DNA from 2 places in the Granulicella sp. L56 genome. Region 1 is predicted to be linked to the other one. Evidence: riboswitches for the same ligand, from Rfam matches in the RefSeq annotation. Region 1 holds a riboswitch; the other holds the start of a gene.
What was found. A riboswitch is a leader RNA that binds a small molecule or an ion and turns the genes downstream of it on or off. The one in region 1 is predicted to bind cobalamin.

Region 1 (5,945 bases):
ATGAATGTCATAGATACCCGGCCCGATTTCGTTGGGGTAACCATGCCGCTTGAACGCATGAAGCATCTCCATGCGCGACCGCGCCGTCTCCATCGAGATAACGTCTGCATCCAACGCAGCAATCGACGACAGGATGTCTTCGAACTGGCAGTAGCACATATGCGTATGGATCTGCGTGCCATCCGTAACGCCGGACGTAGCCAGCCGAAACGCTTTGACCGACCAGTCAAGGTAAGCTGGCCACTCCGACCGCCGCAGCGGAAGCCCTTCGCGCAGCGCAGGCTCGTCCACCTGAATGACGCGGATGCCCGCCGCTTCGAGGTCTTGAACCTCTTCGCGTAAGGCCAGCCCGATCTGCCAGGCAACGTCCCTTTCGGAAATGTCGTTGCGAACGAACGACCATTGCAAAATGGTGATGGGACCGGTAAGCATTCCCTTCATTGGCTTAGTGGTGAGCGAGTTGGCATAGCTGCTCCACTCGACCGTGATGGGACGGGCTCGCGAGACATCGCCATAGATGATCGGCGGCTTTACACAGCGCGAGCCATAACTCTGCACCCAGCCGTTCGAGGTGAAGGTAAATCCGGCAAGATGCTCGCCAAAGTACTCGACCATGTCGTTGCGCTCGAACTCGCCATGGACGAGAACGTCGAGCCCAATCTGCTCCTGTTCGCGGATGCATTCCTCGGTCTTCTGTTTCAGAAAATCGTTGTACTTCGCATCCGAGATCGTGCCTTTCTTGTGTGCGGCTCGCTGCTTGCGAACCTCCTGCGTCTGCGGAAAGGAGCCGATGGTGGTTGTCGGCAGCAGAGGAAGACCAAGCTCCTGCCGTTGCACAGTGACACGCTGTTTGTAAGGCGACTTGCGCCGGAAGGCTCCTTCGGACAGTGTGGCGAGCTGTCCGCGAACGACCTTGTTAGTGCTGCTCTCTGCGACAAGACGGTCTTCGTGGCGACGGCGATTCTCCGCAAAGGCTGCGGCAGCTACTTCAGGTCCCTGCGCAAGTTGGACAAGCTCTTCCACCTTTTGCTTTGCGAAGCTGAGCCAGCTCAGCACTCGCGGATCGAGCTTGTCTTCATCGGCGGTGTCATAAGGAACGTGCAGCAGCGAACAGGATGGCGCAAGCTGCAACCGCTCTGCACCGATCTTTGCGGTAACGGAAGCAACGACCTGATGCAGTGCCTTCAGATCGGCGAGCCAGATATTACGGCCATCGACGCATCCAAGGCTGAGCGTCTGATGCGATTGCAACTGTTCAACCACTTCAGCAACTTGCTCAGACGCTCGAACAGCATCAATATGCAATCCGGCAGTGCCAAGCGAGCAAGCCAGTTCGAGATTGTCGCCCAGCTCGCCAAAGTAAGTCGTCAGCATCAGCTTGAGCGGAACGCTGGCAAGCTCGGCGTAGGCGGAGCGAAACGCCTCGGCATAGCCTTCAGGAAGATCGGTGACGAGAGCAGCCTCATCGATCTGAACCCACTCCGCGCCTGCTGCGGCAAGCTCGCCCAGCACCTTGCGATAAGCGTTCAGGAGTCGAGGCAAAAGGTCCAACGGATCGATGCCATCGACGGCTTTACCAAGCAGCAACAAGGTAATAGGACCTATCAAGACCGGCCTGGTTGCGATACCGAGGCTTTTCGCTTCGGCAAACTCGGCCAGCAGCTTTGTCGTGTAGGGCGTGAATGCGAGATCGTCGCTCCACTCCGGGACCAGGTAGTGATAGTTCGTGTCGAACCACTTGGTCATCTCCATGGCAGTCTGCTCGTTGCTGTTGCGTGCCATCTGGAAGTAGCGGGTGAGCGTGACTGGTCCAGCGCCGAAGCGTGACGGAGTTGCACCGATGAGCACCAGCGCGTCGAGCACCTGATCGTAGAACGAGAAGTCGTTGCTGGGAATGACATCGAGACCGGCATCTTTTTGTAGTTGCCAGTTGCGCTGTCGCAAGGTCTTTGCGGTTGCCAGCAGATCGGTCTCGCTCAAACGGCCGCGCCAGAAATCTTCCAGCGCGAATTTAAGCTCGCGATGGCGACCGATACGTGGATATCCCAAATTTGCGGTTACAGGATTTGCAGTTGATAGTGAAGGCGATAACATTGTGTGGGTTCCTCTCCTGATGAAACGAAGGAACCACCTTATGCGCAGGCATCGTCGCTTCCGCAGTAGCGGAGTCGACGGAACATTGGCAACCGGCCCATACTCGAGACCAGTGTCCTCAGCGCAGCCGCAGTGGGAGACGCAACGTCTCTTCCGCGGTGGTGGCGGCGGGCCGGTCTTCGGACTTTGGGCTACCTACTAAACGCCGCTTCCCATTCTTTTTCAAGAACAGTGCTTGGCCAGGGCCTTGCGTTGTTCGTTCCCATCACCGCTGCGAGTCAGCGCCGGAATCTCACCGGCTTCCCGTTTAACAAGACCGAGGTCTTGCACCTGCACATCTTTCACTTTACATCAGACGGAGGCCACGCGAGCGGCTGCTCCAACCGCCGCTCCAGAACTTTGAGCGCAGGATCGAAGCCGGTGATCTGCTTTACCCACTCCGAATCCGCTTCGTAGGCCTCTTCGGGAATAAGGCCGATGAGTTCAGCGTCGTCGATGAGAACGCCGTGCCGCTGCGCGAGATGCTGGATCGTCGCGTGAATGTGTCGCATGGGAGTGATGCGGAATTCGGTGATGTTCATGCTCACCTGGGCGCGGCCATTGGCGACGACGCCGATAGCCTTCACTCCATGCAAACCACCATTCGAGGCGCGGATGTCGCGAGCGATGGCGCGTGCAGCGGAGATGTCCGGCTGGTGCAGATGCACGTTGTAGGCGATGAGGAAGTTCCGCGCTCCAACAGCGGAAGCGCCTGCCGTCTCGTGCAGCCCTGGCCCGCCAATATCTGGGCTGCGGGATGAATCACGGCGCGTTGCTTCACGCAGTCCCTCGAACTGGCCTTTGCGTACCTCTTCAAGCTGGACGCGATCGGGACGTGCGGCGGCGGCTCCGTAAAAGTAGACAGGAACGCCGTAGGTTCTCCATATCAGCAGACCTGCCTGCCGCGCCAGCACGGCGCACTCCGCCATCGAGATGCCGCTGACGGGGATGAACGGGACGACGTCCGCAGCGCCGATGCGAGGATGAACGCCTTTCTGCTTGGTGAGGTCGATCAGCTCTGCCGCCTTGCCGACAGACTTGACTGCTGCCGCAATCACCGCTGCCGGTGGTCCTGCAACAGTGATGACGGAGCGATTGTGCGCCGTATCGAGCGACCAGTCGAGCAGGCTTACGCCTTCGACCTGCATCGCCGCGACGATTTTAGCTACCTTCGCCGGATCGGTACCTTCAGAAAAGTTGGGGACACACTCGATGATCGCGTCAGGATTCATAGGCCCGTCTTACTTCCACCAGGAATAGCCGATCGTGAATTGGACACTGGCATTCACTCCGGGGTTTTTGTCGCCGAGCGAGGCCGAGGAGATATGCACCGCGTTGGCGCCGAAGTCGATGGAGCGGCGAGGCCGAAGGAAGTAGTGAACCCCGACGCCTCCCTGCGGAGTGAAGTTCCACACGCTGGCGTCGGTGTTGGGGCCGTCGTTGAAGACACTCAGAGGCTGGCCGCCAAACGCTGGGTATTTGTGGTTTGTCCAAAGAACCCCTCCCGCACCTTGTATCCATGGTGAGATGCGGCGTGTACCGGTAAAGTTCCAACGCAGGATGATGGGGGTGATGGAGATACCGCTGTAGGTTCCGCCTACGGTGTAGAGGGGCGAACAGGACAGGTCAGGCGAGTTGGGGGCAGTCGTGCAGTTGGCGCGCTGGAACTTCGGCGTGTAGGACTGCCAGAAGGGGAAGACCTCGACCGCATACTCGAAGTTACCGTGCAGCGGGCCGGGCAGATAATCGCCGGTGAGGACTTTTCCCGCATGAACACCAGCCATCAGGAATTTGAAGCTGTTGCGGTCCTCCGTCAAGCCGACTCCGCTCTGAACGAGCACGCCCAACTCTAACGGCAGTTTGCCGGAGTTGGCGTGGAAAGGGTTTGCGTCGCTGTTTGTCGCCAGAGCCTGCGCGGTTGCGAAGTGAGCAGAGAGTGCAAGAGCGAATATCCCGATGAGTGGTCTTGCTATGCCGCGAAATCCCTTGGTCACTATGTCGCTCCGTTTGCCACCTGTTGCAGAAGAAAGGCCGCCGATAAGCGGCGGCCTGATGTGAATCGTTGACCGCTTTGGTTAATGTCCTGCATTTGCCATCGCAGCTTCATCCATGTCGAAGTTGGAGTAGACGTTTTGCGTGTCGTCTAGATCTTCGAGCACTTCCAGCAGCCGAATCATGGCATTTGCCTGAGAGCCTTCGAGCTTGGTGTAAGTCGAAGCGATCTTGGTGACCTCGGCGTGCTCGGGCGTGATATTCGCGGCCTTCAGCGCGTTGGTGACCGCCTCGAAGTCCTTGGGGTCGCAGAGCACTTCCCAATTTTCGCCTTCGTCGCTCAGGTCTTCCGCTCCGGCGTCGAGGACGATCTCGGTAAGCTTGTCCTCGCTAGCTGCCGATTTGGCGATGACGATGACGCCTTTTTTCGAGAACATCCAGCCAACGGAATTGGATTCGCCGAGGTTGCCGCCATTCTTGGAAAAGGCATGGCGAATTTCGCTGACGGCACGGTTCTTATTGTCGGTGAGCACATCGACAATGACTGCTACCCCGCCGGGACCGTAGCCCTCGTAAGTAATCTCCTCATAGGAGATGCCTTCGAGCTCGCCGGTGCCGCGCTGGATGGCGCGCTTGATGTTGTCGGCGGGCATGTTCTCCGCCTTGGCCGCGACGATCGCGCCACGGAGACGGGGATTGCCGTCTGGGTCGCCGCCGCCGCCAGTTTTGGCAGCGATGGTGATTTCCTTGATCAGACGGGTGAAGATCTTGCCACGTTTGGCGTCAAGCGCGCCCTTTTTATGCTTGATTGTGGCCCATTTTGAATGGCCGGACATGTACTACCTCAGTGGTGATTTTGCCGAAAACCCATCCGTTGGCGAATCCCGGCGACCTTGTGAGTTTAGCACGCTGAGGACGCCTTAGAGTACCTCTGGAGCCAGCAGGTCACGCATGGTTTCGCGGCGGCGAATGAGCCTGGCGCTTCCCTCTTCGACCAGAATCTCGGCTGGACGAGGGCGGCTGTTGTAGTTACTGGTCAGGCTCATGCCGTAGGCCCCGGCGTCGAGGATCAGGACCAGATCACCCGGCTTTACGGCAGCAAGAACACGGTCGCGAGCGAAGAAATCACCCGACTCGCAGACTGGGCCAACGATGTCCGCCATGATGGACGGGGTCGCGGTGCGCGGCTGTTTGATGGGGAGGATCTCGTGGTGCGCGTGGTAGAGCGAGGGGCGGATGAGGTCGTTCATTCCGGCATCGGTGATGACGAAGGTCTTGGAGCCGTTCTTCTTGACGAAGAGGACGCGGGTTAGCAGCGCTCCGGCCTGGGCCACGATGAAGCGGCCCGGCTCGATGATGAGGTGGGCAGATTCGGTGGCGAGACCTTTGCGGAGAGCAGCGGCGTACTTCTGCACCTGCTGCGCTGGATCGAAGGCAGTGGTGCCGTAGTCGATGCCGAGGCCGCCGCCAGCGTCGATGTAGCGGATATTGTGGCCATCGCTCTTGAGGTCGGCGATGAGGGCGGTGACGCGAGCCGTGGCTGCGGCGAAGGGATCGACCTTGCGAATCTGCGAGCCGATGTGGACGCTGACTCCGGCGGCGTCGAGCCACTTTGACTTAGACGCTTTGCGGTAGATCGCGCGGGAGGCCTTGATGTCGATGCCGAACTTGTGCTCGCTGAGGCCGGTAGAGATATAGGGATGGGTGTCGGCGAAGACGTCGGGATTGACGCGAAGGGCGAAGCGCGCGCGGATGCCAAGGGTTTCGGCGCGGGCGGCGAGGAGGTATAGCTCGGCCTCGGACTCGACGTTGAAGAGGAG
Region 2 (5,945 bases), on a different contig from region 1:
CATCGTCGTCAACAAGAAAAGCACCGTCAGGCCGGCGGCGGCTTAGAGGCGATACAGGAACTGGTTCGCAAAGTGATGGAAGAGCAGTTGCCCTCCTCAAATACTGAAGGAGGAGCACAGGGGTGGGTGGCCGAAGAGGCTCTGCGCCGTCGCCACGCATTGACTCAGTTCGTCGAAGAGTACACGCCATGGCTCCTCCCTCGCTTTGCTCCTTTGTTTGAATACTTCGGACTGACCGCGTCGGAGAATAAGACAGATCTGCAAAATAAGCTGGATAAGCAAGTGCCGACTCTACAGGCGGCGACACAATACGTCGCTGCGCTGGAGAGGCGCATTGTGGATACCCCAATCACCCATGCAGAGGGATCGAGCTTAAACACTCTCGCTGCGGAGTTGCGCTCATTGCTCCCGCAGGCCCAAGAGAGACTGTCACAACTTCACGCTGAGATAACCAATATTGCGGCGCGGGCAGAGCGGTGTGCCGAAGCAATGGAGTTCGGCTTTCTACTGGTTGAGTCGCGGCAGCTTTTATCCATCGCCTATGACGACACTACGGGAGAGGTGCATTCGGCCTGCTACGACCTGCTTGCCTCGGAGGCTCGTATCGCATCGCTGCTAGCCATCGCCAAAGGAGACATACCGCAGCAATCATGGTTCCGGCTAAGCCGATCGCATGTGATCGTGAATGGCCGCGCGGCGTTACTCTCGTGGACCGGGACCATGTTCGAATACATGATGCCCGCGCTGTGGATGCGGACTTATCCGGATACGCTGATCGCTCGCTCCCTGCAGGCTGCGGTGCGGATTCAGCGCGACTACGTCCGCGATATCCCATGGGGCATCTCGGAGTCGGGCTTCGCCGAAACCGAGGCATCGGGCCGCTATCGCTATCAAGCCTGGGGAATTCCATCGCTCGCCCTCAAGTACGGCGCAGAAGATGGTCCCGTCATCTCTCCTTATTCCACCTTTCTTACGCTGTCACTTTTGCGAAATGATGCGCTCGCCAACCTTCGTCGTATGGCGACGCTAAATTGGACGGGTGCCTACGGCTTCTACGAGGCCGCCGACTTCACGCAAGGCAAGCAGCCGCGCCTGGTACGCTCGTGGATGGCCCATCACCAGGGAATGTCGCTGCTTGCAGTGGCCAATCTGTTGCACGAAAACATTGTGCAGCAGTGGTTTCATGCAAACCCCTGCGTGCGGGCTACACAGCTCCTGCTGCACGAGAAGCCACTCAGCAAGGACATGCTCAACTCGCTGAAGAAATAGCTGAAGACCATAAGTAACAGTTTGACGTTTGGCGAGAGCACAACCTATGGTTGCTTCTGGTGAAATAATCCAGAGGAAATGTTCATGCAGCAGCCTGGCCTCAAGACACGACGTAAATTCCTGTTCAATACGATGGCCGCTGGCGCAACGACTTTACTTGCGGGCACCGGCAATGCACAAGGCAGCGCTGCGGATACTGCTTCTGGCGCGATGCCTTCTGGGACAGATGACCGGGCCACATGGCTTGCTCTGCTGGAACAGGTCTCGGACCCCGTGCTTCATGCCCTCAGTGAGCGGCAGCTGCGTGCAACCATGCCCGTTGAGGCTGCGCCAGGGCAGGCTGCCGCCCGCGCGGTCGGCGCTCCTCTCGAGGCGCTTGGGCGCCTTCTCGCAGGCCTGGCACCCTGGCTCGAGCTGGAGCCATCTGTCGAAGAGTCGAGGCAAGAGACTGCTTTGCGTATCCGCTACCGGAAGTGGGCACTCTCTGCGATCACGTCTGCAGTTGATCCTGCTTCGCCCGACTTTATGCGCTTTGGAGCGTCTGCGCAGACAGTTGTTGACGCTTCGTTTCTTGCGCTGGCGCTGCTTCGTGCGCCTCGCCAGCTTGTGCAGCCCTTGAATGCTGCAACACGGCAGAAGCTGATTCAAGCGCTGAGAGCAGAGCGCATTGTGCTGCCGGGCTACAACAACTGGCTACTTTTTGCCGCGCTCAACGAGGCCGCACTGATGTCGCTGGGAGCCGATTGGGACCGGCTTCGTGTCGACTATGCTCTGCGCAAACATATGGAGTGGTACGTCGGCGACGGCACCTATGGCGATGGTCCGCACTATCATGCGGATTACTACGATAGCTTCGTGATTCATCCTTACCTGTTGCAGTTGATCGAAACGTTGGGAGACGCAGAACCGGCATGGAAGGATATGCTCCCTGAAATTCATGCCCGCGCGCAGAGATACGCTGCTATTCAAGAGCGAGCCATCAGTCCCCAAGGCGAGTACCCAATCGTGGGCCGCTCCATCACCTACCGTTGCGGAGCGTTTCACCTGCTAGCGGATTGCAGCCTTCGTCATATGCTGCCTGACGCAGTTCTTCCACAGCAGGTTCGCTGTGCGCTCACTGCAGTTCAGCGGCGAACGCTTACAGCAGCGGGAACATTTTCAGCAGACGGATGGTTGCAGATTGGACTTGCGGGGCATCAGCCCTCGCTCGGCGAGACTTATATTTCAACTGGAAGCCTCTATCTTGCCAGCGCGGCGTGGCTGCCCCTCGGCCTGCCTCCAACGGACCCATTCTGGTCGGCGCCAGCGGCACCCTGGACACAGCAGAAAGCATGGTCCGGCGTAGACATTCCGGTGGACCATGCTCATGATGACGTTTAGCTCAAAGACGCATCAAGAATAAAGACTGGTCCAATCGAGAATCACTTTGCCTGTCATTCCCGACATCATCGCCTGAAAGCCTTGCTCGAAATCGGCGTAGGAATATCTGTGAGTGATGATCGGCGTGATATCAACGCCTGATTCGATAAGGACGCTCATCTTGTACCAGGTCTCATACATCTCGCGTCCATAGATACCTTTGATGGTGAGCATGTTGAAGACAACCTGCCTCAGATCAATCGCCATTTCCTTGGAAGGTATGCCGAGAATCGCAATCTTTCCGCCATGACTCATATTCGAGATCATTTCGCGAAGAGCAGCGGCATTCCCAGACATCTCAAGACCGACATCGAAACCTTCCTGGAGCCCAAGCTGCTTTTGCACCTCTGCTACAGGGGTTTCCATTGGGTTGACCGCAAGGGTAGCCCCCATCTTTCGTGCAAGTTCGAGACGATAAGGATTGGGATCCGTGATGACAACATGCCGCGCACCGGCGTGGCGAACGACCGGGATACACATGATGCCGATGGGACCGGCGCCTGTGATCAGGACATCTTCTGCGAGCACATCGAACGACAGAGCCGTGTGAACAGCATTACCAAAAGGATCGAAGATGGCAGCAACTTCCTGATTAATATCCGGGTGATGGCGCCAGATATTCGTCATGGGCAAGGCGATGAACTCCGCGAAAGCACCGGGGCGGTTCACACCCACTCCTGAGGTAGCCGCGCAGAGATGCCTTCTGCCTGCGAGACAGTTTCTACATCGGCCGCAGACAACATGGCCTTCTCCGCTGACGATATCTCCAGGGTGAAAGTCGTTGACGTTCGAACCAACTTGCACGATCTCGCCGACAAACTCGTGGCCGATCGTCATTGGCACAGGGATTGTGCGCTGCGCCCACTCGTCCCAGTTGTAGATATGAACGTCGGTTCCGCAAATTCCGGTATAGCGAACACGGATAAGGACATCGTTGATGCCGATCACCGGCTCGGGAACATCCTCAAGCCACAAACCTGATTTCGCATGAGCTTTTACAAGAGCTTTCATCTTAAGTCTCCCTTTACCAGTGGAACATCTTTCGCAGCCACAATCTATTTTCAGACAGAAGAAAAGGTTGTGCTCATACCTGCCGACTCCAGAATCTAATTGATGCCCTGAGAGATGGATCTGCGTTTCGATTTAGCAATGCGGACGTGACTCTTTACAGATGTGAAGATTTTCCGAGGACACGGCCACTTTTTTTCCCTGTTGCTCGCTGCTGCGCCGGCGCGTTAGCCAAAAATTCTTCCGAGGATAGACGGCCTGGCAGATTCGAATGGCCGTAATTGCAGCAAATTCAGGCCGTTTGCCCCGTGATGCCGCGATTTCCAAATATGCACAGGTACCCCTATATATCGCGGTTGACGCGTCGGAATACGCTTGATATAGTCGTTTTACTTCACGGTACCCGATTGCGAAATCGGGTTTAATAGGGAACCCGGTGAGATTCCGGAACTGCCCCGCAGCGGTAAGCAGGAACGAACGTCCCGTAAGAGCACTGGTCCGATACCTAAAAGTCGGGCTGGGAAGCTGGGATAAGTAGGCAGCCTGCAAAGTCCGAAGACCTGCCATGAGATGTGCCGATATGGCACAAAATTCACGCACCTCCGAGGGGAGGATGGGGTGATCGGCGTGTGTCTCGGCGATCCTTCCGTCTGTACCTTCCCGGAGCGAAAGGACACCTCCCCGTGGCGACTCTACAGACGACGCTCTCTGACCTTGATCCACAATTTCCTACTGCCGATGTTGCTCCGCAGATGCAGGTTCGCAAGCGCAGCGGCGCGCTGGAACCGGTAGATGTTAACAAGATTGTCCGCGCGGTGGAGAGGTGCTGCCATGGTCTGCCCCATGTCGACCCGATCCGTGTGGCCAGCAAAACCATCGGCGGATTGTTCGATGGCGCATCAACCCGCGAGCTAGATTCCATCTCAATTCAGACCGCAGCGGCCCTGATTGCAGAGGAGCCGGAGTACTCGAAGTTGGCAGCACGCCTGCTGCTGGCGACGATCTCGAAGGAAGTAAGCGGGCAGAATATCTATTCGTTCTCGCAATCGATTGAGGTCGGCCATCGAGAGGGCATCATCTCGATGGACACCGCTGAGTTTGTCGGCGCAAATGTGCGCAAGCTGAACAGCGCCATCGACGACCGCTTCTCCGACCGCTTCGAATACTTCGGTCTGCGAACGGTGTATGACCGCTATCTATTGCGCCATCCCATCACGCGGCAAGTGATCGAAACGCCACAGCATTTCTTTATGCGAGTTTCGGCAGGCTTATCGGTGCGAGTGAACGAAGCCATCGAGTTCTACAAGCTGTTGGCCTCGCACGATTACATGCCGAGCTCGCCGACATTGTTCAACAGCGGAACCAAGCACTCGCAGATGTCGTCCTGCTATCTGCTGGACTCTCCGGCCGATTCGCTCGATTCGATCTACGACACTTATAAACAAGTCGCATTGCTATCGAAGTTTTCAGGCGGTATCGGATTGGCATTTCATCGCGTTCGAGCAGAGGGTTCGCTGATTCGCGCGACCAATGGAATCTCGAATGGCATCGTGCCCTGGCTGCGCACGCTGGATTCATCGGTCGCGGCGGTAAACCAGGGAGGCAAACGGAAGGGAGCGTGCTGCGTCTATCTCGAACCATGGCACGCAGACGTTGAATCTTTCCTAGAGATGCGCGACAACACCGGCGACGCCGCTCGACGGGCATACAACCTGAACCTGGCGAACTGGATTCCAGATCTGTTCATGCGCCGCTCGGACGAGGATGGCATGTGGTCGCTGTTCGATCCAAAGGATGTTCCGCACCTGACCGACCTCTACGGCGAAGACTTCGACAAAGCCTATGTGGAAGCTGAGGAAAAACAGCTCTACCGCCGACAGGTGAAAGCACGCGATCTCTATGCGCGCATGATGCGCACGCTCGCAGAGACCGGTAACGGATGGATGGTCTTCAAGGATGCCTGCAACATCAAGAACAATCAGACGGGCGCTGCAGGGAATGTTGTTCACCTCTCAAACCTCTGCACGGAGATTACAGAGGTTACCTCCTCAGCAGAGACGGCGGTGTGCAACCTTGGTTCCGTCAATCTTTCACGTCATCTCACCGATGGCGTGTTTGACTTTGCGAAGCTGGCCGCAACGGTGCGCCACGCAGTGCCGATGCTCGACCGCGTCATCGACATCAACTACTATCCCGTACCCCAGGCAGCGGTGGCGAACAGCCGCTGGAGACCGGTTGGGCTGGGCGTC

Region 2: linked by a shared signal. The riboswitch ahead of GSQ81_RS14075 (ribonucleoside-diphosphate reductase subunit alpha) and the one ahead of metE (5-methyltetrahydropteroyltriglutamate--homocysteine S-methyltransferase) in region 1 are both predicted to bind cobalamin.

The regions. Positions count from the first base shown of each region.
Region 1 covers NZ_LMUS01000001.1:442,448-448,392, forward strand. The annotation lists gene metE (5-methyltetrahydropteroyltriglutamate--homocysteine S-methyltransferase) at 1-2,094, opposite strand, end outside; cobalamin riboswitch at 2,247-2,443, opposite strand; gene ftcD (glutamate formimidoyltransferase) at 2,436-3,365, opposite strand; gene GSQ81_RS01875 (acyloxyacyl hydrolase) at 3,375-4,127, opposite strand; gene GSQ81_RS01880 (YebC/PmpR family DNA-binding transcriptional regulator) at 4,209-4,961, opposite strand; gene lysA (diaminopimelate decarboxylase) at 5,046-5,945, opposite strand, start outside.
Region 2 covers NZ_LMUS01000006.1:1,513,756-1,519,700, forward strand. The annotation lists gene GSQ81_RS14060 (glucoamylase family protein) at 1-1,269, shown strand, start outside; gene GSQ81_RS14065 (DUF2264 domain-containing protein) at 1,354-2,649, shown strand; gene tdh (L-threonine 3-dehydrogenase) at 2,662-3,699, opposite strand; cobalamin riboswitch at 4,077-4,279, shown strand; gene GSQ81_RS14075 (ribonucleoside-diphosphate reductase subunit alpha) at 4,380-5,945, shown strand, end outside.